DNA from 3 places in the Brevibacillus sp. MS2.2 genome. Region 3 is predicted to be linked to each of the others. Evidence: riboswitches for the same ligand, from Rfam matches in the RefSeq annotation. Region 3 holds a riboswitch; each other region holds the start of a gene.
The links. Region 3 has a riboswitch for S-adenosylmethionine ahead of metH (methionine synthase). Riboswitches for the same ligand answer to the same signal wherever they lie in the genome.

Region 1 (10,366 bases), on a different contig from region 3:
AAGTGGCGGACATTCTCGGGGTTTCGCAGGAGGTCGTCCGTACACGTTTGCATCGCGCCAGGAAGCAATTGAAGGAGATCATGTCGAAGGAGGTAAAAGGATGAGCGACGATCGCATGTGGAGGGAATGGAGTCAATCAGCAAAGCAAACCGTTCGTGAAAAATATCCGTTTCATTTGGAAAAATTCGAGCAGGAAGTACTCACAAAAATTCAGCGTGAGAAGCGTCGCCGTCGCTGGCAGGTAACCTCTTGGGCAGCCGGTTTGGCTGTTGCTGCTACTTTTTGCTTCCAGATTGTTCAGCCCTTTGATGAAAGCTTGTGGGGACTGACTGGTGCAGAGCGAGGCCAGGAAGTATTTGAATGGATCACACCAGATGAAGGTTTCATGCATGCTTTAAAGAACGGCTATCCGATTTTGCCCGAGGTGAAATTGGAGAAGGACGGTTTTGTTTATCAGATCAGGGATGCCATGGTGGATCACAGACGGATTACGTTTACGCTGTTGATTTCCGGTGAAAAGATGGAGGAGATTGCACGGATTCCGGACGAATCGAAAAGAAGCGATATGCTCTATGGGAGTCTTCGTGTAGATTTGGGGGAGCTGAAAGAAATAGGCGGTGCTCAAAAGGATTTTCAATTAATCGATGGTGTGCATTATCTTATCTTCAAACCGAATTACCGAATTGACGAGAAAAAAATGCGGGAGATCATGAATCAGACGAAGCCCGTCCTGCCTGTGCAAATTGTAGATATGCGCAAGAATGGACCGGATGAAGTGGTAGCTGAACTGTTGCTGCCCCTGCCAAAGTCCGTCACTGTAGCAGAGAAAGTCATCCAACCGGACGCAGAAGCAGATGCTGTGCTAGAAACAGACAGCCTGTTGACGAGTCTGAAAGTAAACCAGATTGTAGCTTCTCCGACTGTGATGGAAGCGGAGCTGGAAGCTGCTTTGCAGGATGGGTTCGAATTGCATCGCTTGGAGAATGTGAAGCTGGTAGATGGGAATGGAAAGGAATATCCGGCAATGGATGACCGAATCAATGAGAATCTGGAACGGGTTCGAGGCAGTGACAAGTATACGATGCAGTTTATGCCGTCTCTTTTCTTTGGAGACATACCGGAAAAGCTGGGGCTTCGATTCGATGAGGTGTCTGCTTTCAAGAGCATAGATGATCACTTTGTGCTGGATCTGAATGCCAAATATCCGCAAAGCATTCCGTTTGGCAAGAAGAAACAGTTGAACATAGAAAAGGTCTATTACGACAAAGGCAAGCTTTTTATTGTCATTCCAAACAAGGGACCGGAAGAAATTAACTTGCGCGTAGAAGGCCAGGCCTACAAGGATTTTATTGTGGCAAATAACCTGGAGACCGTTTCGATTGTCTTCGAGGTACCCAAACAGGATACGTACAAAGTAGAGATGAGTGGACTGGAGTTTGAGAGAATCGCCTTGGATGGCGTGATACCCATTACAAAATAAATAGGATTCCACTGGAAGATTAACGAAAAAGCCTTTGCACGAACCAGGAGGTCTGGTATTGTGCAAAGGCTTTTTGCTGTTTTTTACACCCAACCGAGTGCTCTTGCCACCTGGGCAGTCAAGAACGTTACTCCGATCGCAATGGCTAGCGGAATGAGTGCAGAAAGCACCGTCCACTTTACACTTTTCGTTTCCTTGAAAATATTGAACAAGGTTGTGCCGCAAGGATAATGAAGCAGAGAGAACAACATCATATTGAGTGCTGTCAACCAAGTCCATCCGTGCTGCAAGAAGACATCCTTGATGTTGTCGAGGCCTTCCACATCAACCATGGCACCGGAGGACATGTACCCCATCAGAAGGATCGGCAGCACGATTTCATTAGCAGGCAAACCGAGAATAAAAGCCATGAGAATATAGCCATCGAGACCAATGATTTGCGCAAACGGATCAAAAAAGGCAGCCATATGGGCGAGGATGCTATCCCCACCGACATAGATATTGCCTAATATCCAAGTGATAATACCAGCGGGGGCGGCCACAATGACGGCCCTTTTCAGCACGCTCCACGATTTATCTTTACTTGCGATCAGGATCGTTTTCCAAATTTGCGGACGGCGGTAAGGAGGCAGCTCCAGCGTATAGTGTGTCGGTACCCCGCGCAAGGCTGTTTTGGATAGCGTCCAGGAAACCGTAAGAGTGATAATGATTCCGAAAATTACCATACCCATTACGATGAGAGCAGTAGTCAGAGATTGCCATCCACTTGTCGCGCTGGTCGCCATAAATAGCGAAGACAATAAAATCAATGTGGGCCAGCGACCATTGCACGGGACGAAATTATTGGTCAGAATCGCCAGCATTCGTTCCCGGGGTGATTCGATGATCCGGGTGGAAAGGATGGCTGCTGCGTTACAGCCAAACCCCATCGACATGGTCAATGCCTGTTTTCCATGTCCGCCGGCGTTTTTAAACAGACGATCCATGTTGAATGCCACACGCGGCAGATATCCGAAGTTCTCGAGCAGGGCAAAGACTGGGAAAAAGATAGCCATCGGAGGCAGCATGACGCTGACAACCCATGAGGTACCGCGAAAGAATCCGAGAACCAGAATCCCGTGCAGCCAAACAGGTGCGTGTACAGCTTGAAAGCCAGCAGTTAGATAACCCTCGACTACACCGAACATATCGGCAAGCATTCCGGATGGAACATTGGCACCTGCGATCGTGATCCAGAATACTGCGCCTAAAATCGCCAGCATGATGGGGTAGCCCCATATTTTTGACGTCACAATTTTATCCAGCCTATATGCACGAGAAAGCTTTTGCTTGTCTTCGTATGTCACAGCTTCCTTACAAATACTGCGACTGGTGCGGTAAATGTCACTCACAATCGTGTCTCGAATGGCACTTCCTTCCACTGAGTTTTGGGCCGCGGAAAGAAGTGCATCAAGGGAATCAGACGGATTAGTGGCAAACGGTTCGGCCATGGGTCAAAGGCTCCTTTCTTGCCGTTGTAGCCGGATCTTGCATGCGTTCTCTCAATGTGCGTAACAAACTTTCATCTCCATCCAACAACCGCAGAGCGATCCATCTTGTCGGAAAACGGCTGCCCAAGGTTTTCTCGATTTGCGGCTCCAACTGCGCCAGCTTGGATTCAATCTGTTCACTGTAGGTTATCTGTACAGGATTGGGCACGTTGGTTCCGTTTGCTACTTTCTCCACCTGATCGAGCAAATTCTCGATCCCGATATGATTTCTGGCGGAGATGGCGATACAGGGAACGCCTAAGCTTTGCGAGATTTTTTCCAGATCAATACGAATGCCCAGCCTTTTCGCCTCATCGATCAAATTGACGCATACGACGACGCGGGGGGTCATTTCCAACACCTGCAAGGCCAAATTGAGATTCCGTTCCAATGAAGTCGCATCCAGTACCACAATGGTGACGTCAGGCTGCTCGAAGATAATGTAATCTCTCGCCACTTCTTCATCCGCCGAGTTGGAATACAAGGAATACGTACCTGGCAAATCGATGATTCGAAAAGTCGTATTTCCCCGAGTGAATTCTCCCTCAGCTATTACGACTGTCTTTCCTGCCCAGTTTCCCGTATGTTGGCGAAGTCCCGTCAATGTGTTGAATAATGTACTCTTACCGGTATTCGGATTTCCTGCCAAGGCAATCGTGTAAGAAGTCACTTTTCTTCACTCCCCACGTACTCTCCGAATATGAGGGAGCTTTCTTCTTTGCGCAGGGCGATGATCGTGTTATTAACCCGAAAGGCAATCGGATCGCCTAGCGGACTTTTTTGCATGACTTCCACGATGTTGCCGGGGACGAAGCCGAGGTCCAGCAATCGCCTGCGCAGTATACCCTGAACGTCAATACGATCCAGACAGATGTGGCTACCAATCAAGGCATCAGACAAAGGAATGCTGATAGATGGCATGATGTTCACTCTCCTTTTTCGTTAAGGACAAACTGTTGGCTTAGGGCAAAAATGAAGGTAAAAAAAAGTACACGTAGTCAATATCTTCATGATTTTAGTTTAAGGTAAGATTCTTTCCTAGGCAACAAAGTTTTTGCTTAAGGAAACTTTTTGGTCATAGAAAAACTGCACCGCCAATTGTTCATGGTATCTAACAATGGAGGTACAGTTCATTCTTGATGGTGTATCGCGTTTATCTAACGGCTAGATTCTTTCCACCGGGCTTGTCAGGCAAGTAGGCCCACCAGTTCCCTTGTAAGAAATCTCCTCGCCCTCATACTCGTATACAGTCGCACCTGCGTCGAGAAGGCGTTGCTTGGTAATCGGATTGCCTGCCACGACCATGCACACACGCGGCGCGAGGGCGAGAACATTGCTACCGAGATTATCGTACTCATGATCCGGTACCTCGATTAACTGTATGCCTCTGTCGATGAGCAGTTGGCGGAAAAATACAGGCATCAGCTTGGAGTAGACGACTGCCAAATCATGATCGACCATGCTGATAATCGACATCAGATGCAGACATTCCGCAGGACCGCGATCATACGGGAGCTGTACAACGATGATTTCATCCGTGAAATCCTTGACCATTTCCGTAATTTGAGCGATTGCCGCTTCGTTCGTGCGGAAGCCAAGTCCGATCGCGAGCGTTTTTTCATCCAGCCAGACGAGATCGCCGCCATCTGACAAGGCATCGCCTGTGAGCTGTCCCAGAATCGGGATATTGTTTTCTTCTAAAAAGGTCTTGTATATTTCTGCTTCTCCCTGACGAAGCTCCTTGCCAGATTTGAGGATGATTGCCCCTTTGGAAGTAAATTTCACCGGGTCGTGGGCGTAAATGGAATCCAGTCCGGTTTTATCGGATTGTGGCAAGTGCAGGACGTTTTCTACATGCTCGCGCAAAATCGACTCGAATTTGTCGTATTCATGCAGAGCGCGGTCCCAGTCAGGTCGGTCTGTATAATTGAAGGTTTTCCACGATTGATCGAGATGTTCTTGGCTGATAAATGCTTGATGGGGATGCTTGATGATGACGGTTTTCATCTTTTTGACCATGGATTGGCTGCCTTGGAACATAGTTGCCTCCCTTTTTCCACATTGCAGAATATTATTCATATTTCGAAATGTTCACCATTAGTTTACACATTCTGAATTCTGACTGTCAATCTGTGATTCTTCCTGGAGTTTTTTTTGCGATTCACAAAATTAGAGCAAATGGTTTAACATAGTTTCATATGAGAAGATAGATAGAAAAGGGGGGATGACCGTGATTCAATCGTTTGATCGAGCGATGGCGATTGCAACGGTACTTTCGTCGGATGAACATAGAAAATGGTGGACGATCAATGATTTAGCGAAGGAATGCCAGCTCCCGGTCAGTACCATCTATCGACTGTTGTACACGTTGATGAAGCATGGACTGGTAGAGCAGGATGCTGCGACCAAGCAATATACGTTGGGGATTAAATGGATGGAGTTCGGCTTGCGGGTGCTCGATCGGATCGATTATCGCAAAGTGATCAAGCCGATGATCGAGGAGCTTGCCAGAGAAGTGAACGAAAGTGTTTATTTCAGTCAGCCTAGCGGACTCGAATCTATTGTCGTCGATCGCGTAGACAGTCAGCACAATATCCGCATCTACGACCAGTTGGGCTTGCGGATTCCGATGCATATCGGTGCGGCTAATAAAGTCGTGCTGGCCCACATGCCTGTGGAAGAAGCCAGACAAACCGTAGTGCAGCTCGTGGGTGAAGAGCAGGTGCCTGCTTTTATGGAGAAGCTCCAGGAGATCAGAGCAGCCGGTCATGCGGTCAGTTTTGCGGAGCGGACGGAAAATACGGCGTCCGTCGCAGCACCTGTGATTGATTACACCCAAAAGGTAATCGGGGCATTAAGCATTGGAATTGTCACGTATGATTTGAAGGAAGAACGGCTCCAGTATTTGATTGAACGGGTAAAGGATGTCGCTCACAAAACCTCGCAACGGCTAGGCGGCCTGCCAAAGGCTTGACTGGCCTTTTTTTATTTCGATGAAACCAACCGTGAAGATAGTACGTAGAAAAAAATGTCATTTCTACAAAGGGAGTGTAACAAAGAGTAACGGAAGGGGCTAATCTATTGGAATCAATCCTCGTAGGGCTAGTTACGATTTTGTTTTCCTACATAAATGGGTTTTTAAACATATTGGGATTTCAACCACCTTATCGAAAAGATACGGATAAAGAAGGCAAGATTAGCTTTTCGAAATTGCTCATGGTGGTAACAGCTTTTGTGGCTATTGATCTGATATGGGCGTGGGTTTTTTAATCATCAAACGGCATAAAAAAACTCGATCTTCCCAGACGTCCGGGAAAGAGAGACACCAGGGGGAGACTCCCCCCTGTTGCATCATTATCGATCGAATGGAAAAAGGCACAGTTCCTCTGCAAAACCTGCATGAAGTTACTGTGCCTTATACGGGAGCATAATGGTGAACTTGGTTCCTACTCGTGGTTTGCTTGATACATTGACCGTTCCGCCAATCGCATGAATGACATGATAGGAATACGTCAATCCAAGACCGGTCCCAGTTGTCTTCGTAGAAAAGTAAATCGTTCCGAGGCGGCTGATCTGTCCTGCATCCATACCGATACCGTTATCCTTGATGACCAAAACGGCTTTGTTTCGCTCGATGAGCAAGTCCAGGGAGACTTTTCCGTCCGAAATATCCGAGCACGCCTCGATGGCATTTTTGATGAAATTCACCAACACTTGCTTGAACTCGTCTGGATTGGCCTTGATCGTTACAGGTCTCTCAAAGTCTTGCAGCGTAAGCTCCACGTTATGCATATTGGCAAAGGGGAGCATCACTTCGCGGATGGCATGGAGATGTTCGCTCACATTAATGATCTCATGCCGTTCCTTGAGTGGCTTGGAAATCGCAAGGTACTCGGTCAAAATGGCTTCTGTCCGTTGGATTTCGTCGAGACTGATGCGAATGTATTGATCGACTTTTACCAAATTTTCCGGACGTTCCTGTATTAGTTTCAAGAAGCCTTTGACAGCTGTCAGCGGATTGCGAACCTCGTGTGCAAGCGATGCAGCAACATGGCTCATCGTCTGGATTTTTTCATTTTGCGCGTGGCGAATAAACAGCTCCTTATCCGAAACGCATTTGCTGAAAAGCGACATTAATAACCAGAGGCCGAAAAAGTTTTGAATAGGAATCACTATGGTGTAGTAAACGAGGTGTTGAGTTACATACGTGGGAAAAAAGTAATAAGTAGTCCCTAAAGCAACCGTTGAAAAAATCGCACTCGTCATAAAAAGATACAGTGTTTTCCGATAACTGGCTTTATAGTGTCGATACAAAAAGAGTGACAAGACAAAATTGACTGTAAGGATCAGCATGGCAACCCATGTTCCTTCGCCACCTAGGTAGTACCGATAAACCAAGGCTTCAATCAGAAGGAGCAAGGCAATCTCGATTCCGCCATAAACCAGTCCGAAAAGAATGATGATGTGTCGGATATCAAAAAACATGCCATTCGTGACGCTCGGGGCGAAGGTCATCGCGAGAAACATGCAGGCTGAGCTGGTGATGACAATAAAGGAACGGCTGTAGTTCCTCATTTTGTCACGGTAATAGATGTTGAAAAACACAAACGGGATAATGGCGAAAAACCATTGAAGAATGACTTCTTTTAATAGACTCATGTAGCATCCCCATCGCAAATATTTGCTAGGCTTGTATCAATCTACGATAATTCGACAAGACACAACAAAATCCCTCTTGATGTTACATAAGAAACTGGAATATTTATCAAGAAAATTCTTTCGGTAAACCCAGTTGACAGATAGGTAATTGCCAGATTATATTCTGTATATACTTATACAAACGTTTTGAAAATAGAAACTACTCTTATCAAGAGAAGGCTGAGGGAATGGCCCTATGAAGCCCGGCAACCTAGCACGAGAGAATGCGTTCTTTCGAGCCAAGGTGCTAACTCCAACAGGTAGAATACCTGACAGATAAGAGGCGAGAATCTTGTCGATTTTTGTCCTCTTTCTCTGTGAAAGAGGATTTTTTGCTTTTGTCATCTGTTGTCAAAAAGAAAAAGGGGGAACATTTGTGATGAAAAAGAAACTGGGATTACTGACTTCACTTGTTGTGGCTGCGTCTGTACTCGTGACGGCATGCGGCGGAGGAACAAGCACCGGAACCGGCAGCACGAACCAGCAGGGCGGAGAGAACGCAAAGAGAATCGCATTGATCATGCGCCAAAACGTAGGGACGTTCTCCGCTCAATACATTAATGGCGTGAAGACAGAGGTGGAGAAAAATGGCGGCGAGTTGACTGTATTCAACGCAGATACCGATCTGGCAAAAATGGCGTCCAACCTCGATGCGGCTGTGAATCAAAAGTTTGATGGCATTCTGATCGACCATGGTACGGCAGAAGCGTTGCAGCAGGGCACGCAAAAAGCCGTGGATAGAAAAATCCCGGTCGTTCTGTTTGATACAGACATCAACATTCCAGGCGTGCCAGTAGTGGCGCAGGATGACAACAAATTGGCAGAGCTGAGCCTGGAGAAGCTGGCGGCAGATACAAACGGCAAAGGCAGCATCGTAAAAATTTGGGTAGCTGGCTTTGCGCCGATGGAAAAACGCCAAGTCACGTATGAAGCTTTCCAGAAGAAATACCCGGACATAAAAGAGATTGCGGCATTCGGTTCTGCTACCAACAATACGGCACTCGATACACAAACGCAGATGGAAGCGATCTTGAAAAAGTATCCGAACAAAGGCGACATCACAGCAGTATGGGCGGCTTGGGATGAATTTGCCAAAGGGGCGACACGTGCCATTCAGCAAGCAGGCCGTACGGAAATCAAAGTATACTCCATCGATTTGAGCGATGAGGATCTGCAAATGATCCAGGCGGAAAACTCTCCGTGGACAGCGACGGCAGCGGTAGACCCATCCAATATCGGACGCATTCATGCGCAAACCGTGTTCCAAAAAATCAAAGGCGAGCAAGTACCAGATAACGTGAAGCTGAATCCAGTGCTGGTGAAACAGGAAGACCTGCCGAAGGATAAAAAAGTAACGATGGGCGACCTGTCCCAATATGTACAAGAGTGGGGCAAGTAAGAACCAAATTGGCTTTTCCCGTTGAGCTGTATCCGTCAACGGGATTTTTCCTTATAGAGGTTGGAATACGCAGGTAAACAGGAGGTGTGAAAAATGTCCACATTGCAGATGAAAGGGATGGCGAAGCAGTTTTCTGGGGTTCCTGCTCTGCGATCCGTCGATTTCGAGGTGCGCGCAGGAGAGGTTCACGCTCTCCTCGGTGCCAATGGCGCGGGAAAGAGTACCCTGATGAAAATCCTCACGGGAGCGTATCAGGCAGATGGCGGTACGATCACCATCGATGGACAGGTCGTGACGATCAATTCGCCGCAGGACGCCAAAGCACAGGGCATTCAATGTGTATATCAGGAAGTGGACACCGCCTTGATCCCGTATTTAAGCGTCGCTGAGAATATTTTACTCGATCAACTCGTCCAGGCGAAAACCAAGGGACTGATCAACTGGCAGAGCTTGTACAACGAATCAGAGCAGATTTTAAAAAACTTCGGCTTCTCTATTCCAGTGAGGATGCTCGTTGAAGAATGTACGCTATCAGAAAAGCAATTGATTTTGATTGCACGGGCGACCGTTCAAAAGGCGAAGTACGTCATTTTCGATGAACCGACAGCGCCGTTGAGCACGAAGGAGAGCGAGCGGCTGTTTCAAATCATTGCGCAGTTGAAAAAAGCTGGGGTCGGAATCATTTATATCTCCCACAGGTTGCCGGAAATCTTTGAAATCTGTGATCGGATCACCATTATGCGCGATGGACAGCATGTCGTGACCACAGACACGGCGAAGACCAATATGGACGAAGTGATCGCGAACATGCTGGGCAAAAGCTTTGACGAGGAGTTCCCAAAGCTTGCAGTGCCGATTGGCGAAACGATTTTTGAGGCGTCAGGTGTGGCTGGCGGCAAAGTACACGGAGTCGACTTGCAGGTTCGCGAGGGAGAGATCGTGGGTGTCGTCGGTCTGGTTGGGGCAGGAAAGACTGAGCTCGCCCGATTGCTCTTCGGTGCAGATGAGGCAAAGGCTGGAGCCGTTCGATTGCATGGAACACGTGTCCAACTGCGCTCGCCAAAGGAAGCCGTCGATGCAGGAATCGTGCTCGTCCCGGAGGAAAGGCGCAAAGAAGGAATTTTCGTAGAGGAGTCGGTACAGAACAACCTGTCTGTCGCCTCATTGAAAAAGAAGTCCTGGCTCGGTTTTATCAAAAGAGGGGCGGAAGCGGCTAGTGCAAGAGAGCTCGTGCAGCGTCTTGGTGTAAAAACAGCCGAT
Region 2 (10,366 bases), on a different contig from region 3:
TTCGGCATAGGCGATTGCGCGAATCTTCCGACGTCCAAAACCGGAGCTGCTATTCGCAAACAGGCGCCAGTTGTCGAGAAAAACCTGCTCGCACTAATCAATGGTACTCCATTGGTTGCCAAGTACGACGGTTATACATCCTGCCCACTCGTAACGGGGTACAACAAACTGGTACTGGCCGAATTTGATTACAACCTGACACCGTGTGAAACCTTTCCTTTTGACCAATCTGAAGAGAGATTTAGTATGTACCTGATGAAAAGAGAGCTGCTTCCCATCCTTTATTGGAATGGGATGTTAAAAGGATTGATGTAAGGCAGTTTTTGAAAGAGAGGGGGAGAGCAACATTTTGAACGACAGGAAGGAACAGAGAAGCTCTGACATGTTTTTAGAGGATTTATCTGATCCAGAAGTTCAGGAAGCAATCACCATATTGATCCGAAAGCTCCCGAAGATAAAAGATACCGTCCTGGCAGCCGAAGCGGGACTTGAAGTAGCTACATCGATCTTGCGCGATCAGGAATCACTACGGTATTTGTTTGAGCGCGTAGATGGTCAACTGTCCCGTTTCTTGGTGGAAAAAGAATCGATAGACGCCCTTTTCACGTTACTTGATAAGATGCCAAAGCTCGTTACGTATATCAATGTTTTCGAACAAGCTGCTGATTTTTTGGAAAGCCTCGGAAAGGATAAGCAATCGCAGCAATATCTGCTCAACGGTATGAAAGCGTACATCGCTCCTGTGTCCGTGCAAGTGGAGCAAGGAGTAGCTATCTTCCAAGAAGCCAAAGCACGAGCCGAACGTAAAAGCGAGCCCGTTTCCGTTTTCACGCTTTACAAGCTCATGAAAGATCCCACTGTCCAAAAGACACTTCGTTTTACCCAATCGTTGCTCGAAGTACTCGCAGAAAAATCAAACAAAAAATAGACATGTAAAAGGGAGGAATGCGCCATGTTGTTACGTTACTTTTATGATGAAAAACTGGCCCATGCATCTTATCTGGTCGGTTGCCAAAAAACCGGGGAGGCGATTGTGATCGATCCCGCCCGCAATCTGGCTCCTTATTTTCAAGCTGCCAAAGCAGAAGGGGTTACCATTGTAGCCGCCACGGAAACTCACATTCACGCTGATTTTGTCTCTGGTGCCAGAGAACTGGGCGCAGCTCATCAGGCGCAGCTGTTTTTATCCAATGAGGGCGATGAAGATTGGAAATATCAATACTTGGAAGGGTTGAACCATCAGCTTGTCCACGATGGGGATCGCTTTTTTATCGGGAACTTGCTATTTGAAGTCATGCATACCCCTGGCCATACACCAGAGAGCATCTCCTTCCTTTTGACAGACCTTGGAGGGAATGCAGATCGGCCCATCGGGATCTTCACGGGGGATTTCGTCTTTGTCGGCGATATCGGCAGACCGGACTTGCTCGAAAAAGCGGCGGGAATAAAGGGTACGTCCGAATCAGGTGCAAGAGCCATGTTCCAGTCCCTCCAAAAATTCAAGCAACTGCCGGATTACATGCAGGTATGGCCAGCGCATGGCGCAGGAAGTGCTTGCGGGAAAGCACTGGGGGCCGTGCCGTCTTCTACCGTTGGTTATGAAAAGCTCTTTAACTGGGCGATGTTACACTCTAATGAAGAGGAATTCGTTCAGGCACTCCTGGATGGACAACCAGAACCACCAACGTATTTTGCAGTAATGAAACGCGTGAATAAGGAAGGCCCTGCCTTGCTCAACGAACTCCCTGTTGTTCAAGAGTTCAACTCGCTTGAAGCGGTAAAGGAAACGCTGGAAAACGGACAGATTGTCGATACACGTCCTTTCCAGAATTTTGCGAACGGGCATTTGGCGGGAACACTTCACATTCCTTATAACAAGTCATTTGCCAACTGGGCGGGCTGGATCGTCGATTACGATCGCCCGGTTCATATCCTGGCCATCCCAGATGAGCTGGATGAGATTTTGCAAGCCTTGCATTCCGTAGGGATTGATCATGTCACAGGTTTTATCGACAGCGGCAAGCTACTGGAAAGTGAAGTGTCTTCACTCGAGACAATCAAAGAGGTAACACCGTTGGAGATTGCCGAACAAGTGAAAAAGGGAGAGGTTCACGTAGTAGATGTACGTAATCTGGCTGAGTGGAAGGAAGGGCACATTCCAGATGCACAGCACATCATGCTCGGTACGCTCGCTATGCGGCTGGAGGAAATTCCTCACGATAAGCCGCTTCTCGTACAGTGCCGTTCCGGTGCCAGATCCGCTATTGGAGCAAGCATTCTTCAGGCAAATGGTTTCAAGGATGTCATGAATTTGAGCGGCGGAATCTTGAAATGGCAAATAGACGGCTTGGCAGTTGTAGAACGAGGATAAAACGAAGTGAGGTGTTGCAAAGGGTGAGCGTATGACTATCGACCTTGTGATCACACTGTTTGTTATCGGTTTCGCGGGATCATTTATCTCTGGTCTCGTCGGAATCGGGGGCTCCATCATCAAGTATCCGATGCTTCTGTACATTCCGCCCGCGCTTGGATTCGTTGCTTACACAGCTCACGAGGTATCCGGAATAAGTGCAGTCCAAGTATTTTTTGCCACCCTAGCTGCTGTTTGGACTCTGCGCAAAGATAAGCTTATTCATTACCAACTCGTACTGTACATGGGAAGTTCAATTATTGTCGGGAGCTTGCTTGGGGGATATGGAGGAAAATATCTTTCGGCAGAAGCCATCAATATCGTTTACGCCATCCTGGCCACCCTTGCTGTAATCTTGATGTTCCTGCCAAAAAAGCGAATGGACGAGCGAGAACAGACAGAGGTTATCTTTCATAAACCAACAGCTGTATTATCCGCTTTGATTGTCGGAGGCGCCTCAGGAATTGTCGGGGCAGCTGGCGCTTTTATTTTGGTTCCCATCATGTTGATCATCCTTAAGATTCCGACAAGGGTTACAATAGCTTCATCTCTTGCCATTACCTTTCTTTCTTCCATCGGTTCGACGGTAGGGAAAGGGATGGCGGGGGACATATTGCTGTGGCCATCCGTAATCATGGTAATCGCCAGTATCATGGCAGCGCCGCTCGGTACGATGGTCAGCAAACGTTTGGACACACGGATTCTCCAAACGATTCTTGCCTTGTTAATCCTAGCCACCACGATTAAGATTTGGGCTGACATCCTCCTATTCAAACGTGTGTGAAGATTTACTTTTTTCATAAATAAAATAAAGAAAAATCAATTGTCATTGAACAGCATTGACATATCCGAGTAAAATGATAAGATAAAAAAGAATTTTACGATGAAACAAAATTTCATAGAACATTCTTATCGAGAGTGGTGGAGGGACTGGCCCGATGAAACCCGGCAACCTTGGTCTGATTGACCTTACGGTGCTAATTCCTGCGGAGTTATTCTGCGAGATGAGAAGGTGGGAACCGTGCAATTACCCCTCTTCTTTTCGGAGAGGGGTTTTCTGTATTTATAATTCGTAGTATTCCAATCTATTTACTTTATATTATGCAAAGGAGGAAACAATGTGCTTCATTATGCGGTCAAGCGTGGCTTTCTCATGATTGCTACGCTGTGGATTATTGTCACGGTGACGTTTGTGACCATGCACCTGATTCCGGGTGACCCGTTCGCGTCTGACGCCAAAATGCTTCCAGAAGAAGTGGTAAAGAACATGCGGGCGGAGTACAACCTGGATCAGCCAATCACGGTACAGTACCTGCTCTATCTGAAAGGTTTGCTACAGTTTGACTTGGGGCCATCTATCCAGTCCAAGACGAGGGATGTGAACACTTTGATAGCAGAGGGATTTCCCGCCTCGGCTGTTCTGGGACTCCAGTCGTTTATTGTCGCGCTGGCAGGTGGAATCACACTGGGAATCGTAGCGGCACTCTATCACAATCGAACGCTGGATTTCTTGTCTATGTTTGCAGCCATCATCGGGATCTCCGTCCCCAGCTTTATTCTGGCGCCACTGTTGATTAAGTACTTGGCGGTCAAATGGGAGCTTCTTCCTGTTGCTGCGTGGGGGAGCTGGGAACACTCGATTCTTCCAACACTTGCGCTCGCTATCGGTCCGCTTGCCATTATCGCCCGTTTCGTACGAGCCAGCATGCTTGAGGTTTGGCAACAGGAATACATAAGCACGGCGGAGGCGAAAGGGCTTGGCACCTTTTCCATTGTCATTAGACACGGGATGCGCAATGCCATGCTGCCGGTTCTTACCTTTATCGGTCCACTGTTTGCCAACCTGATGACCGGAACCTTTGTGGTAGAAAAGATTTTCGCCATTCCCGGGCTCGGCAAATACTTCGTGGAAAGCATTTTTAACCGCGATTACCCCGTTATTTTGGGAACAACCGTGTTTTACAGCTTTGTGCTCATTTTTACTTTGTACATCATCGACCTGCTGTATCGGGTGATTGACCCGCGCATCAGATTGACGAGTGGAGGGAAGTAACGACATGGCCAATCAGGCAACACAACTAGACTCCCTGTTTCGACCAGTAGACCGAAACCGACTATCCGAAGGAATTCGTGAACGTCCCAGTCTTGGGTACTGGCAGGAGGTATTGCAGCGAGTATTCCACAACAAGCTGGCCATGCTCGGGTTTTTCCTGCTCGCAACAGTGGTGACTCTCTCGATCATCGGACCGATGCTCGTACCCCATAGCCCGCATGAACAGTCATTGACGAAGGGTAATCTTCCGCTGTCGGGCGAGCACTGGTTTGGAACGGATGACTTGGGTCGGGACATGTGGGCACGTACCTGGGTAGGTGGTCAAATCTCTTTGTTTATTGGTGTGGCGGCAGCTGCCATTGACCTAGTGATCGGCGTAATCATCGGCGGGATATCCGGTTACATGGCAGGGAGGAACAAGCTGGGAGACCGTGTGGACAACATCCTGATGCGGTTAGCTGAAATTCTATACAGCATTCCGTATCTGCTAGTGGTAATCCTGCTGATGGTGGTTCTGGAGCCTGGTCTCACAACGATCATTATTGCCCTTTCACTAACCGGCTGGGTCGGCATGGCGCGCCTGGTCAGAGGGCAAATCATGCAGATCAAGCGTCAGGAGTTTGTACTGGCCGCAGAAAAGCTGGGTACCTCGCATGCCAAAATCATCATCAAGCATCTGCTGCCAAATACGATCGGCGTCATCATCGTCAACCTGACTTTTACGATCCCGCACGCGATTTTCGCCGAATCGTTTCTCAGCTTTCTTGGGCTGGGTGTGCAGGCGCCAACCGCTAGCTGGGGAACCATGGCCAACGACGCGCTGGCTGTTATGCTGAGCGGACAGTGGTGGCGGCTGTTTTTTCCGGGATTCATGATTTCGCTTACCATGTTCGCGTGCAATGCACTCGGGGACGGTTTGCAGGACGCACTGGACCCGCGGATCAGGAAATGAGGAGGAGTACATCGTGAAACCATTGTTGGAAGTAGATCAGCTGCGCGTCTCCTTTCGCACGTACGGAGGAGAGGTGCAGGCAGTAAGAGGGGTTTCCTTTTCTGTGAAGGAGGGAGAGACGCTGGCGATTGTCGGGGAAAGCGGATGCGGTAAAAGTGTGACTGCTCGGGCATTGATGGGGATGATTCCTCCGCGATCCGGTCAGGTAAAAGGTGGCAGCATTCGGTTTCGCGGGCGTGAACTGACTGGGCTGACGAAGCTGGAATGGCAGCAGGTTCGCGGCTCGCAGATCGGCATGATCTTCCAAGACCCGATGACTTCGCTGAACCCCACGATGAAAATCGGTTTACAGATTGCGGAAGGGCTGATCAAACATCAAAAGCAGACGAAGACGCAAGCAAAGGAAGAGACACTGAAACTGCTAGAGAGGGTGGGCATTCCGGAAGCGGCGAGGCGTTTTGAACAATATCCGCACGAGCTAAGCGGAGGCATGCGGCAGCGCGTTGGAATCGCTATGGCGCTTGCTTGCCAACCGCAGTTGGTTGTCGCCGACGAACCGACGACAGCGCTCGACGTGACCATTCAGGCACAGATTCTTCGTCTGATGAGGGAGTTGCAGGAGCAGTTAAACACGTCGATCATTTTGATCACCCACGATCTGGGTGTTGTCGCAGAGGTGGCCGATCATGTAGCGGTCATGTACGCAGGCGTAGTGGTGGAGAGCGGCCCTGTGGGAGAGATCTTTGACAATCCGCGCCACCCATACACACAAGGGCTGTTGCAGTCTGTGCCACGCCTTGATACAGGCAAAAAAGAGCGGCTGCTCCCCATCGAAGGGACACCGCCGGATCTTTTTCGTCCGCCTGCTGGTTGCCCGTTCGCTGCTCGGTGCCGGTTTGCCATGGAAATTTGCCTGGAGCATATGCCGCAATCGAATTCGTTTATCAATAAGCATGAGGCGAGCTGCTGGCTGAACGACCCGCGTGCCCGGGGAGCAGAAGCGTGGATGGGGAGGGAGAAACATGGTTGACAACATAATAGGGGTGGAGAATCTCGCTAAATCGTTTGAGATTGGCGGAGGCCAACGGGTTAGAGCTGTTGACCGCGTTTCTTTTGAAATCAGGCGAGGGGAGACGCTCGGAATCGTTGGGGAAAGCGGCTGCGGCAAGTCTACGCTGGGCAGGACGATCGTGGGCCTTTACCCGGCTAGTGCGGGGCGCATCCTGTTTCAAGGTAAAGACATCGCCAGGATGGACAGACGTGAGCGACGGGACGCAAATCGCCACATGCAGCTGATCTTCCAAGATCCGCAGGCCTCACTCAATCAGCGTTTACGAGTGGGCGACATCATTGCCGAGGGAATCGATTCTTATGGATTGGCAAAAGGAAAAGAGCGAGAAGAACGCATCTATCGGCTGCTGGAGTTAGTAGGATTGCACCCAAGCCACGCAAAACGCTTTCCGCATGAATTTAGCGGCGGACAACGACAACGTATCGGAATCGCCCGCGCGCTTGCGGTGGAGCCCAGCTTTATCGTGGCAGACGAGTCCATCTCCGCACTGGATGTGTCTATCCAGGCGCAAATCGTCAACCTTTTAGCCGATCTTCAGGCAGAACGGTTCATCACGTATCTGTTTATCGCCCATGACCTGTCAATGGTGAAGCACATCAGCGACCGGATTGGCGTGATGTACCTGGGGCAAATGATGGAGCTGGCACCGAGCGAGGAGTTGTTTGCCACGCCGCTACATCCGTATACGCAGGCCTTGATTTCGGCTATGCCCGTCTCCCATCCAGCCCAGCGCGAAGAGCGGGAGCAGATTGTACTGACTGGAGAACCGCCCAGCCCGATTCATCCGCCAAGCGGTTGTCCGTTTCGCACCAGATGTCCGGTTGTCCAAGGCATTTGCGCCGAAACAGCGCCGGATTGGAAGGAGGTGAGGCACGGACACTGGATCGCTTGCCATCTTGTAAAGTAGATAGAGGAGAACAAGGAGGAAATCATCATGAAAAAGGAATTGCTCGCTTTTGTCGCATTGCTGGCGCTCGCTGTACCTGCGCTTTCTGCATGCGGCAGCGATAAACCGGCTGCGTCTTCCGATCAACAGACGGGGGCAGCCGTCAAACAAGTCATGACCGCTAACCTGCGGGGGGAACCGTACACATTAGACCCGGCTTTCGCTTCCGATACCACCTCGTACTGGGTGATTGACCATCTGTATGAAGGATTGTATCGATACAGTCAGAATGGAGACATCAGCGAAGGCGCAGCAGAAAAGGTGGAAGTCTCCCCGGACGGCAAAACCTACACGTTTACTCTGCATCCCGAAATGAAATGGTCGAACGGCGATCCGTTGACGGCGCATGATTACGAATACTCCTGGAAGCGCGTGCTGAATCCGCAGACTGCCGCCTATGAACCATCCGCACTCTACTACATACAAGGCGCGGAGGCATATAACACGGGAAAAGGCAGCGTGGATGACGTTCAGATCAAAGCAAAGGATGACCGAACACTCATCGTCGGACTGAAAGACCCGATCACCTATTTCCCGAAAATCATGATGAGTCGCGCCTATCTGCCGGTGAACAAGAAAGTCGTGGATGCAGACAAAAACTGGGCGTCCGAAGCGAAAGGCATCGTGACCAATGGCCCGTACACCGTGGAGAGCTGGGACCACAACAGTCAACTGACAATCGCCAAAAGCCAGAGCTATTGGGAGAAAGAAAAGGTAACGATGGAAACCGTCCACTTCAAGATGGTGAACGAAGCGACCACCTACTACCAGATGTTCAAAACAGGAGCGCTCGACCTGATTGACTCCCTGCCGATCGACGTAATTGAGCAGGAAAAAGAAAAAGAAGAATACAAATCATTCCCGGACTACAGCATTTATACGTACACGTTCAACGTAGAGGAAAAGCCGTTTACTAATGCGAAAATTCGTCAGGCCTTTTCCTACGCGATAGACCGGGATATCCTGACGAAAAACGTGACCAAGGGAGGCCAGCTCTCGGCGTACGGTTATACGCCATTCGGGGTGAAAACTCCTTCGGGCAAGGATTTCCGAGAAGAAGTGGCTCCTTACTATCAGTTTGATCCGGCCAAGGCGAAGCAACTTCTAGCTGAAGGCTTGAAGGAAGAAGGCTGGACAGAGCTTCCGCCAATTACACTGAAATACAGCACCGCGGAAAACCATAAGAAGATCGCTGAAGCGCTGCAAGAAATGTTCAAGCAAAATATAGGCGTGCAAGTGAAGCTGGAAAATCAGGAGTGGAAAACGTACATCGATACGTTCAAGCAGAAAAACTTCCAGATTGCCCGTATGGGTTGGGGCGGCGATTATCTCGATCCGCTCGCGATGCTGGAGTTGTACACAGGGAAAAGCTCCCGCAACTTCACGAACTGGGCCAATCCGAAATTTGACGAGCTGATCGAAAAAGCAAAGGTTGAGCAAAACGAGGAAGCACGCATGAAGCTTCTGCACGACGCTGAAACCATTTTGATGCAGGACATGCCCGTCATCCCGATTTATTTCAATAACGAAAACTACCTCAACAGCAAAAAGATCGAAGGCATCCGCTTCAGTGTAACCGGGACACCGGATCTGCGCTGGGCAAAAAGAGTGGCAGAGTAACGTTTAATAAAATGCGTTTGTATTCTGCGATAACAAAGAGCAGCTTGCCTAAAGCAACTGCTCTTTGTTTTTGGGACTCAATAAAAGGTTTATTGCGAAACTCGTTTCCCAAATGTTGAAAGTATCCTAAAATATAGAAGAAAGGAGGATACATTACAGGTCTATTTCAATTTGAGGTCGGCGGGTAATTGTCAGATTATACTGAACTCAAAACGATCAAGAGCGCTTTTCACAAGCTATATCAATCCATGAAGAAATTCACGAACGAAGGGGTATAAAACAAATGACATTAACCATAAATTCAATAGAGTTCATCAATCGCCGTCAAAAACTCGCAGAAAAAATGCCTGATCACAGCGCACTTGTCCTATTTTCAGGGGGTGTCAAGACACGCAGCCATGACGATAAATATCTGTTTTCACCGAACCGCAACTTCTATTATCTAACCGGTATTGCACGCAGTAACCTCATTCTCCTGATCACGAAACGCGCTGGCATTGTGAACGAAACGTTATTTCTTCAGCGCCCAAATGAGCTGGAAGCGAAATGGATAGGGGCCGTCTTATCAGATCAAGAGGCGAAAGAGCAGTCTGGTATCGAACACTTCGATTATCTCGATGAGTGGCTCCAGTCCTTTGGAACCTTTATGAGGCGTTGTGAAGGCAAATACTCGCTCTATCTTGATTTGCATCGCTATCAGTGGAGCGACGAGCTGACGCCTGCTGAGATTTTTGCCGAAGACGCGCAGAAGAAATACCGGACCTTGCAGATTCACGATGCGGGCCCATGGCTGAAGGAACTGCGCATGGTGAAGAGTCCGGCAGAGATCGGAGAAATCAGACGTGCGATTGCGATCACGGATGAAGCAATCCGGCGCATGTGGTCGCATGCACGTCCTGGAATCATGGAATATGAGCTAGAGGCGCACTATGATTTCGCGTTGAAGTCGCATGGTGTTCGGGAGCTACCTTATTTACCGATTATTGCTAGTGGGATCAATGCTACTATCTTGCACTATGAAGCGAATAATCAGCGTGCGGAAGATGGTGATTTGGTCCTTCTCGACCTCGGGGCAGCATCGAATTACTATGCGGCTGATATTTCGCGAACGTTTCCCGTAAATGGTCGCTTTTCCGATCGCCAGAAAGCGATCTATCAACTCGTGCTCGAAGCAGAGATCAAGACCATCGAAGCAGTAAAGCCAGGTGTCACCCTTCCGCAACTAAATGATGTCACGAAACAAGTCTTGACGGATGGACTGCTACGTCTCGGTCTCATCCAAGAGAGCAGTGAGCTGTCCAAATACTACTATC
Region 3 (10,366 bases):
GCAAGGTCGCTCGGTTTTTCCTCCAGGTATGGCGAGCTTTACCATGGCGCAGAAAAATGGTCCGGTGAGTACAAGGCAGATTTAGCTGCCATTGAGAAGTGGGAGCTTCGATATGCCGGGAAGAAAGATCAAAAATACGCTGTTATCGCGGAATACCTTCCTTTTTTCAAACAAGCGGGGAAGACAGCCAAAGAACATTTGCTATCCTCTCGGTACTTCTCGAAGTGGAAAAAGGAACCACTGCGCAACCACTTTCTCTGTCACGGCGATTTTAACAATGGGAATTTGCTCGTCAGTAATCAAAGAATTGCGATCATTGACTGGGAGGACGTTCGTTACGATTTTCCGTCCAAAGACATTGCCCGTGTTCTATCCCTTGCTATGCGAAAAAATGATCAGTGGAACGAGGAATTGTTCTCTCATTTATTGCGTGGCTATCTCCAAGAAAATCCCCTGTCGATTGAGCAACTGCATTTGCTCTTTGTCGATCTCGCTTTCCCACATATTATTGAACGTTTTTTACGCAAGAAGCTGTATGCCCAGATGAGCCTTGCTGAAATCCAACAGTTTTGCAATCGGGAAGCTCTCAAGACCGCCTTTATGTTAGACGAAATGAAGGCCCATGTATAATAGACACAAGGCTATAGCCTGTCTATACACATAGGCCTTCTCTATTTAACTGGCGTAAACAGTTAAATCTGGGCCAGCTTCACCAATGAGCTTTGCTGGCGCGTATATTGAATGAGCTCTGCCGCCATCTCGTAATAATTGAAAGGTGTAATCAGATAGATGCCATTGAAGTAACGTACGGCCGTGTCTACCAATTCCTTCGCGATCGCGATTCCTTCCTGTCGGGCGGCCTCTCCCTGTACCTTTTTCATCCGGTCGAGAGCCTCTGTCGACAGCTTGATTCCCGGCACTTCATTATGCAGGAACTCCGCATTGCGCGAGCTGGTCAGCGGCATGATCCCGATAAAGACAGGAATGCCGATATGCTTCGTCGCCTCGTACACATTCCGAATGGACTCAGCATCGTACACAGGTTGCGTCATAATGTAATCCGCGCCTGCCTCGACCTTCTTTTCCAAACGCGCAACGGCAGCATCCATATTTCGGACATTCGGGTTAAAGGCTGCGCCCACGATGAACTGGGCTTTTTGCTTTAACGGACGTCCTGAGAACGAAACACCTTCGTTCAACTGCTTCACCATGCGAATCAGATCAAACGAGGTTACATCAAATACCGAGCTGGCACCTGGCAAGTCCCCAAAACGCGATGGATCGCCAGTAATCACCAATATTTGATCGATCCCCAAAGCGTGCAGCCCCATTAAGTGCGATTGCTGCCCAATCAGATTGCGGTCGCGGCAAGCAATGTGCAAGAGCGGATCGATTCCATGCCTGCCCTTCATGAGTGCCCCGAGAGCCATGTTGCTCATCCGCACGGTCGCCAACGAGTTATCCGCCAGCGTAATGGCATCCGCTCCTGCTTTGTGCAGCTCGCAGCATCCGTCTAGAAATTGGTCTGCATCCAGATCACGCGGCGGATCAAACTCGACAATAATCGTCGTTGCTGTTTTTACGCGCTCGACAATGCTTGGTTTCTCCCTCTCCCTCGTGTTCTGCACAGAAATCGAAGGACGATCTCCAGCCACGATGGTTGGGTTCACACGCGCTTGCGGCTCAAGTGACTCAAGTGCATCCGCAATCGCCTTCACATGTGCAGGTGTGGTTCCGCAACATCCACCAATCAAGCGTACCCCCTGCTCACGCAAGCGAAGTGCACTTTGTCCAAAATATTCAGGTGATGATTTAAAAGCGTATTCTCCGTCAGTCATCCCCAGACGACCCGCATTCGGGAATACGGATAAGAGTGCATCTTCTGGTATCACTGTATTTTCAAACGAGCGTAGTAATTCAGCGGGACCAAGGCGACAGTTCAGTCCGATCACGTCAGCGCCTGCGGCTTTCAGCTCGGAAAAAGCGTCTGTCAGAGCGTAACCATCACGTGTGCGCCCTACTTCCAATGTGGCTAACTGCGCGATTACAGGTACATCTGTGAGTGGACGGATTACCTCAATCGCCAGAAGCAGCTCCTCCAAGTCCAGGAACGTCTCCAGAATCAGTCCGTCTACCCCCGCATGCAACAGTGCAATCGCCTGTTCCTCATACTGGTCACGGTATTCATCCAAAACCTTTTTCTTTACCCGTCCAGCCAAAATCGATCCGATGCTTCCAGCCACATAAGCATCATCCTGTGCGGCTTCCCGTGCAATAGCGACTGCGAGCCGGTTAATCCGTGCTACCTTATGCTCCAGACCGTAACGACTCAACGCATCTCGGTTGGCAGAATACGTATTTGTCTCCAGGAAACGTGCACCGGCCTGATAGTAGGACGTATGAACTTCATGTACCAAACGAGGATTGGATAAACACAGCTCCTCAAAGCTGACGCCAACCGGGACGCCCAGCCCGTGCAGCTGGGTCGCCATCGCACCATCTCCGACTAGCAAGTGGTCTTTCAAATAGGCTCGTAAATCTTTCTTTCTCGTCGTCAACTCAATCCCTTCTCTCCCATATTCATTATCTTTACACTTCAAAAATGGATGGACCTGCATTGAAATAACGCGCTTCAGGGTGAGCAAATACCATCGCCGATACGGAAGCTTCTGGCTCCATCATGAAGCCCTCTGTCAGCTGAACGCCGATATCCTCCGGACGCAACAGACGGAACAACTGCGCCTGATCTTCCAGGTTCGGGCAAGCAGGATAACCGAAGGAGACACGAATGCCCTGATATCTAGCACCGAAGCGCTCAAGCATCGTCATCTCAACCGGGTCCGGTATGCCCCACACGTCGCGCATAACGTGGTGAATTCGCTCAGCAAATGCCTCTGCCAGCTCCAATGCCAAGGCTTGGAGGACATGAGAGCGCAAGTAGTCACCACGCTCTTTTAGCTCTGTAGATTTTTCGCGAATCCCGCCCCCAGCCGTTACGGTCAGGAATCCGACATAATCCATTTCCTTGCTCTCCACTGGTCGCAAGAAGTCGGACAGGCAAAGATGAGGTTCTTCCAATTGACGCGGGAACGAAAAGCGCTCCAGCAGCTTGCTGTGGTCTTTTGGATCATAGACCAAAATATCGTTGCCATCTGACTGAGCCGGGAAGAACTGATACACACCGTGTGTCGTAATGGTTCCTTTTTGCTTCGCTTCATTTAATAGTTCTTCCACAATGCCATACAGTTCCAGTACCTTCTCGTCGCCTGCCTCTATCAATCTATCTACATTTCCGCGAACACCGAGGTGTTTTCCGAGGAGCATCCGCAGGTTCAAATATGGTTGCAAATGGCTGAGCGGATATTGTCGCAAAACATGTCGTTCACAATCAGGCGGCAGATGGATTGGAACGGTTCTGCTGATGGCTGAGCGAGCTGGCAATGGTGCTTTTTTCTCCTCGACAACAGGCTGAGCCGTTGCAACTGCTTCCAGCAGATGCTGCTGTTCCTCTACCAAGCGATCACGTTCCTCCGGATTTTGCAGACGATTCACGAGCTCCAGACCATCCATGGCATCTTTTGCGTATAAAACAATTCCACGGTATTCCGGTGCGATCCGGTTCGATGTGAACTTGCGCGTCAACGCCGCACCGCCTACCATCATCGGGATATCAATGCCTGCATCACGCAGGTCTTGTGCAGTAATGACCATTTGCTGTGCGGATTTTACCAAGAGTCCAGAAAGACCGATGGCATCCGGCTTTTCTTCTCTGCAAGCGGCAATCAGTTGCTCTGGCGGTACCTTGATCCCCAGGTTTACGACATTGTAGCCGTTGTTTGACAAGATAATTTCCACGAGGTTTTTTCCGATGTCGTGTACATCGCCCTTGACTGTCGCCAGCAAGATTTTCCCCTTGGCAGCGGCATCGCTTTTTTCCATGAATGGCTCTAAAAACGATACGGATGCCTTCATCACTTCCGCGCTCTGCAACACTTCTGCCACGATCAGTTGGTTTCCGTTGAACAGGCGACCGACCTCTTCCATCCCAGTCATCAACGGACCGTTGATGATCTCGAGCGGTGTGTATTTATCCAAAGCCAGCTTCAGGTCTTCCACCAGACCATCCTTGGAGCCTTCGACAACATAACGGGCCAAACGTTCCTCGAGTGTTAACGAGGAGACTTCCACACTGACTTCCTTTTTCTTTTGGCGATAAAATTCGGTGAAGGCCGCCAATGTCTCATCATTTGTCTCGAATAGAAGGGCTTCTGCCAGCTTTCTCTCGTCTTCTGGAATCGAAGCGTAGCGTTCCAGCTTTTCCGTGTTGACGATGGCGTAATCAAGCCCTGCGAGAGTCGTGTGATACAAGAAGACCGCATTCAGCACTTCCCGACCCGCTGGAGGCAAGCCGAAGGAAACGTTACTGACACCCAGGATCGTCTTGCAAGCAGGCATTGCTTGTTTGATCAAACGAATGCCTTCTACCGTTTCCTTTGCAGAGCCGATGTATTGTTCATCCCCTGTCCCTACTGGAAAGACGAGTGGATCGAAAATAATATCCTGTGGCTTTATTCCATACTGGTTGACAAGAATGTCATATGAGCGTTGCGCGACCTCCAGCTTCTTTTCGCGCGTGATAGCCATACCTGCTTCCTCAATCGTTCCAACGACAACGGAGGCACCGAACTTGTGAATAAGCGGAACGACTTCCTCAAATCGCTCCAACCCGTCTTCCAAGTTGATCGAGTTGAGAATGGCCTTCCCTTGTGAGTAGCGAAGTCCCAGCTCCATGACCTTGGCATCTGTCGAGTCGATCATGAGGGGCGCTTTTACTTTTTTCACGATGAACTGTAGGAATTTTTCCATATCTTCGTATTCATCACGGTCAGGATCAGCCAAGCATATATCGATGACATGTGCGCCTCGCTTTACTTGGGCCCGGGCAATATCGGATGCTTCTTCATAGTGACCAGCTGCAATCATTTCACGGAATTTTTTGGAACCAATGACATTGGTCCTCTCCCCTACTAGCAGGGGACGATTGTCATCTTCGACGTAAACGACCTCGATCCCGGAGACCGCGCTCAGCGTTTCTACGGCTGCACTGCGCGGCTTGCAGTCTTTCAATGCTTCTGCCATCGCTTGAATATGGTCAGGCGTTGTTCCGCAGCAGCCGCCAGCGACGTTTATCCAGCCCTGTTCAGCAAACGCCAGCATTTTGGAGGCAAGTCCTTGTGGCGTTTCATGGTAATGGCCGTTCTCGTCTGGCAAGCCTGCGTTTGGATAACAGCTAACCGCACATTGGGCAATTCCTGACAGTGTCCGCAGATGATCACGCATGAACTCTGGGCCTGTCGCACAGTTCAGACCGATGGAGACTGGCTTTATATGCTCCAAGGAGATGTAAAACGCCTCGATGTTTTGGCCCGCCAGTGTCGTGCCCATCGGCTCAATCGTACCTGACAGCATCACCGGGAGCTCCTGTCCAAGCTCTTCAAAAGCTTTGCGAATCCCAATTCCACCAGCCTTGACGTTCAACGTATCTTGCGAGGTTTCCAAAAGAAGAACATCGGAGCCGCCGAGAATCAGACCTTTTGCCTGACGATAATACGCCTCGACCAGTTCTTCGAATGTAACACCGCCTGTCAACGAAAGGGTTTTGGTCGTAGGTCCCATTGCACCTGCTACAAAACGCGGCCACTCCTCTGTGGAATAGGCATCCACCGCTTCTCTGGCCAAGCGAGCTGCCGCTATATTGATCTCAAGGTCTTTCTCCGGCACATCATACTCAGCCAAAACGATGGAAGCAGCACCAAACGTGTTTGTCTCGACGATGTCTGCGCCCGCCTCTAAATATTTCTCATGAATGGAACGGATCACATCTGGTCTGGTCAGGTTCAGGAGTTCATTACAGCCATCATAGGCTTCACCGCCGAAATCATCAGCAGTCAGGTTCGCCTGTTGAAGCATGGTGCCCATTGCACCGTCCAGAATCAGAATTTTCCGGGAAAGCTGTTCGCGAAAAGTTGGTTTCATTGACGTGCCCCTTTTCTCCCTAGCATCGGCTTATTCTCTGTAATTGGGTAAATAAAATAAAAAAATCCTCTTCTTTGAAAGAAGAGGATTTGTCAGCAGATACGAAAACGCCTGAGACATCCTCTTATCTTTCAAAGCACGTAGCTTTGCTGGAATTGGCACCGGATTTTTACCGGTTGCCGAGGCTTCATCAGGCCAGTCCCTCTGCCTCTCTGGATAAGAGTCGTACACTTGTCATTTAGTTGTTATGCGTAATGTCTTGAATGTTTGCAAGTATCTTAACACCCCCGTTGTCTCCTCGTCAATTGTGAATTGTCTATTTTTTACTGAGCCTCTCCTCTTACGCGCCCATTTTTGCCTAAGCTGGGCATCCGCCTAGTCCAATATCGGCATTCGTGTATAGACTGGAGTATAACGGAAAGGAGGGGAAACAAAGATGAGTACATCTTTCTGCGGTAACGGATTCTTCGGTGACTGCTTCGCAATCGTGCTCGTGCTGTTTATCCTGTTGGTTATTATCGGGTGCTCGTGTGACGACTGTTAGATAAGTGTGTAAAAAAGGCTATCCCAAAAGCCATCAGGAATGGCTGCGGGATAGCCTTTTTTTCTTGTTATTTGGTGATGATCTTGCCTGTCACGGCATCCAGAGTAATATATTTGCCCGCCAGCTTTTCGTCGCTCCACGGCACATACGCCAGCTTTGGTTGAGCTAATTTTTGCCCATCCACATCTTTCATCAAATAGACCAGCTTTAAAGGCATGACGCGTAAATACGCCTCAACAGCCTTGTCTTTCGAGACGATTTCGTCGGATGCTGGAAGCTCCACCAATTCGTGCGTCTCTCTGTAGTTTTCAAACTTTGTCACTTTGCCAGAAGACGGATCGACTGTTACTGAATAAGCCGCTTTTTGCCCGCGATCCTGTACTGGAATGCCATCCTTGCTCATGAGATATCTGAATTCCCATTCGCCCGATGACACAGGATTCGATTCGCCTGGCTGTATGACTTGCGCCAATTGCACTTCTTTTATGCCTGGATCAACGTATTTAGACAGAAAGGCAAGTGCAGCTTTCTCCGCTTGCTCGCGTTTGACTGTCACTGCTGCATCGGATCGCGGTGATCCCAGCCCGACGACACTGCCTGTTTCTGCAAGGACTTCTACGCCGATATACTTGTCATTTTTATCATTCCAGACGTATTCCTTGCGTCCGTCACGGTTACTCTCTCTATAGGTCGAGTCATCCACTTGTATGCCGAATTCCGCTTGCAGCAACGCTTTTGCCTCATCCTTGGAGCGAACCTTGACGTATTCCTTTGGAGATTCGATCGGATGTGCTTCCTTCGTATTCAACTGATCATAAGCAAGCCCGTTATCTCCCGTTCCATACACTATCTTGCCATTGGTCGCGTCGATATGCCACTCCGTACCATCTTCACGTCCTCTTTGCATGAAGGAAACAGCGGGTGTGTACTCCAGAATAGGTTGCCACTTCTCCCCTTGTCTTGATTCTGGCCGTATTCTCGGGTTCTGCACGTATCGAAGCTTCATATGCTCACTCAGCTCTTTGATGGCTTCCTCTTCTGACACAGCAGTCGATACATCCGGGTACTGCGACGGCTCGAATGTTTCGGGCTCCATCCTAAAAGATTGGACGTGGCCAGAGTCAGTTGTTATTATGCTAATTTCATCAGACAACACTGGCAGTTCGTTATGATATCGCAGATACACCCCTGGATCGTTGGCGTCCAATAACCGATAGTTATCACTATCCGCACCGAGCAGTTTGTTCAGGAACTGTCGCTCTTGCTGCAAGGCTTTTTCTCCTTCTGCTTCTTTCCGGCTCGCTGCTTCCTTTTCATCCCTATTCAAAAGTCTATACGATTCCAGTGCTTGACCATTTCCATAGATCACAAGCGAAACCTGATGCCCCTCCTTGTTCGTTTTCCCCAAGATGAATGACATGCCATCGTGGTTCTTTTCTTTATCCAAAAGAAGAAGGGATGGGCTCAAATCGGGCATGGCGTCTGTCAGCTTGGTGAAAAAGGCTTGTTCGCTCTTGTTCAATCGCCCGAAAAACGCGACTTGCTCACGTTCGTCAATTCCAACCGACAATACGTCGAACGGAACGGGCTGGCCGTTTTCCATACGTTGATAATTCACGCTCATCCATGGGCCTTTTACCTTATACTCGTCGGTATAGATCTGAGTCTCGACGTGCTGATAGGACTGGTTGCCCTCCCCAAGGAAAGCTTGTAGAAATGCGCTTGCTGCTTTCTCCGCAGTCTTGGCTGATGGCAATTTCTCTTCCTTCTGTTCTCCTCGATCACCATTGATTGTAAAGCTCTCAATTTGTCCTGTCTGTATATCATAAGCAACATTGGCACGAGCATTATCGCCTTCCAATAACGTTAGATTACTGATTCCATGGCTTGTACGATCCACTCTTATTGTCATGTTGCTCAAAGCTGGGATCGCCTTTTTCAAGGGCAAAATCGCCTCTTCTGCCGATACCTTTACGCCGTTCTGCTTTGCCTCTGTATTCTTTTTATCCGTTCCAGTCGTTGCGACCGCACTCGCTAAATTTTTTCCACTCGGCATCTGCGAAAACCAGCCTTGCTGGTGCATGCCCACAGCAGTTACCGCCAAGCAAGCAGCAAGTGATCCTGCCATGAATATTCTGTTTCGGTTCTTGTGTTTGCTCTGTGCAATCGCACCTCTGATCCGCAACTCCATCTCTTTTGTAAACCTCACTTCTTCGAGAGATTCTTGACTCCCATTCCGTACCGCTTCGCGAATTTGCTTATCTACGTCCATTCCAATCCCTCCTTTTCACACAATGCCTTAAAATGTTTTCGGGCGCGGGACAATTGGGTTCGTACGGCATCTTCTGAAATATCCAACACTTGCGCAATCTCTTTTATCGACAAATCTTCATAGTAATGAAGTACCATAACTTTTCGGTATAAAGGCGAGAGCTTCATCACCTGCTCCGCTACCTGTACCTTGCTCAGTTGTCCGATGACGGCCGATTCAACATTTGCCGTGTCGATCTTTTCGGGGGGTGCTTCCTCTTTGGAGAGGTATGTAGAAAAAATCTGGCGAAAGGACCACGAACGCAAATATTTGCGGGACTCGTTGATCGCAATTCGGTAAAGCCACGTTTTCACGCTGCTCTGATGGCGGAACTGATCCAAACCCCGATACGCCTTCAGAAACACTTCCTGGGTGATGTCTTCCGCGATTCCACGATCCTTGACGATCAGGTAGGCGAGCTGCACGATGTTGTCTCCGTACTCGCTCATGAGTCTTGTCAGCTTCTCCTCGTTGGTCAATTGCAGCGTCCAGTCCGCTTCGCTACTTTTGGCACTTGCATTCACGCGCTGTTCACCTCCTTGTTTCGTGTTGATATGTATTTGATCCAGCTGGCTTATTTTTGTGACAAGATTATCCAACTATTTTATCTATAATCCTTTTCCCTTCTTCCACTGCTGCACTCCGTTGCGTTGCTTTCATTGTCAGCGCACATTGCTTTTGCTATCATGAGGCTTATTGTAGAGCGAAAGGAACGAGATGACATGGATGACTTGCAAGCACGAGAAAAAGATAAATTTCTGTCCTGTTTGGAGACTATAAAAGAACTATCCAAATCCGAATTTGAAACCTATTCCATCGTTAAGAATACCGAAACCGGGGAACATTATCTCCACTATTTTTTGTCCCACATTAACTTGTCCGAGGGAGGAAGAAGAGACGATTACGATCACTTCCTGCCGATTGAATCCGACGATATTTTAGCGATTATGTTTGGCGAACAACCGTACCAGTTTCCGGAGAACTGGCGCTCCGCTTATTTGCGGAGTGGTAACGACAATCGATTGATCCCGTTCGATCCATCGGAAAATTACGATCTGGACGAGGCCGCTGCAGCCGAGCTGGCCATGCTCGAAAAGCTGGAACAATACAAAGAGCAAATGATGAACGCGGATAACCTCAGCACGGAAGAAAAGGAAGAGCTGACCAAGCAATATTTCGCGGAATTAGATAAGATTTTGAAAAAACCGCAACAGTGAGTTGCATCCTGACGGTTAATACAGCTATAATTCTAGAGACACAAACGAATCGTTGATGAGGAAAGTACTCCTTGTGTGAGGACGAAAGCGAGTCGGGGACGGTGTGAGCCCGATGCCAAACCATGTGAGGAAGCGCCCCTCGGAGATGCGGCCTGAACATCCTACGCTAGCTATTATGGGCAACGGATCGTGTAGGGCTTATGCCGGGACTGCCCGTTACAGCAGATCAAGCGGTTTTTGCCTTCCTGTTTGATGGAA

Region 1: linked by a shared signal. The riboswitch ahead of HP568_RS26040 (sugar ABC transporter substrate-binding protein) and the one ahead of metH (methionine synthase) in region 3 are both predicted to bind S-adenosylmethionine.
Region 2: linked by a shared signal. The riboswitch ahead of HP568_RS19495 (ABC transporter permease) and the one ahead of metH (methionine synthase) in region 3 are both predicted to bind S-adenosylmethionine.

Annotation. Positions count from the first base shown of each region.
Region 1 is NZ_JABSUZ010000043.1:27,834-38,199, forward strand. Features, by position in the region: gene HP568_RS26000 (sigma-70 family RNA polymerase sigma factor) at 1-104, shown strand, start outside; gene HP568_RS26005 (hypothetical protein) at 101-1,480, shown strand; gene HP568_RS26010 (nucleoside recognition domain-containing protein) at 1,564-2,970, opposite strand; gene HP568_RS26015 (FeoB small GTPase domain-containing protein) at 2,948-3,679, opposite strand; gene HP568_RS26020 (FeoA family protein) at 3,676-3,930, opposite strand; gene HP568_RS26025 (dimethylarginine dimethylaminohydrolase family protein) at 4,174-5,049, opposite strand; gene HP568_RS26030 (IclR family transcriptional regulator) at 5,240-5,983, shown strand; gene HP568_RS26035 (ATP-binding protein) at 6,415-7,668, opposite strand; SAM riboswitch class I at 7,871-7,990, shown strand; gene HP568_RS26040 (sugar ABC transporter substrate-binding protein) at 8,087-9,106, shown strand; gene HP568_RS26045 (sugar ABC transporter ATP-binding protein) at 9,200-10,366, shown strand, end outside.
Region 2 is NZ_JABSUZ010000023.1:2,170-12,535, forward strand. Features, by position in the region: gene HP568_RS19475 (FAD/NAD(P)-binding oxidoreductase) at 1-315, shown strand, start outside; gene HP568_RS19480 (helical membrane plugin domain-containing protein) at 350-928, shown strand; gene HP568_RS19485 (MBL fold metallo-hydrolase) at 953-2,371, shown strand; gene HP568_RS19490 (sulfite exporter TauE/SafE family protein) at 2,403-3,194, shown strand; SAM riboswitch class I at 3,317-3,421, shown strand; gene HP568_RS19495 (ABC transporter permease) at 3,531-4,463, shown strand; gene HP568_RS19500 (ABC transporter permease) at 4,468-5,415, shown strand; gene HP568_RS19505 (ABC transporter ATP-binding protein) at 5,429-6,445, shown strand; gene HP568_RS19510 (ABC transporter ATP-binding protein) at 6,438-7,394, shown strand; gene HP568_RS19515 (peptide ABC transporter substrate-binding protein) at 7,422-9,053, shown strand; gene HP568_RS19520 (aminopeptidase P family protein) at 9,337-10,366, shown strand, end outside.
Region 3 is NZ_JABSUZ010000004.1:121,107-131,472, reverse strand. Features, by position in the region: gene HP568_RS04940 (phosphotransferase) at 1-630, shown strand, start outside; gene HP568_RS04935 (bifunctional homocysteine S-methyltransferase/methylenetetrahydrofolate reductase) at 693-2,558, opposite strand; gene metH (methionine synthase) at 2,590-6,036, opposite strand; SAM riboswitch class I at 6,158-6,259, opposite strand; gene HP568_RS04925 (YjcZ family sporulation protein) at 6,473-6,580, shown strand; gene HP568_RS04920 (YcdB/YcdC domain-containing protein) at 6,648-8,852, opposite strand; gene HP568_RS04915 (sigma-70 family RNA polymerase sigma factor) at 8,843-9,415, opposite strand; gene HP568_RS04910 (hypothetical protein) at 9,614-10,108, shown strand.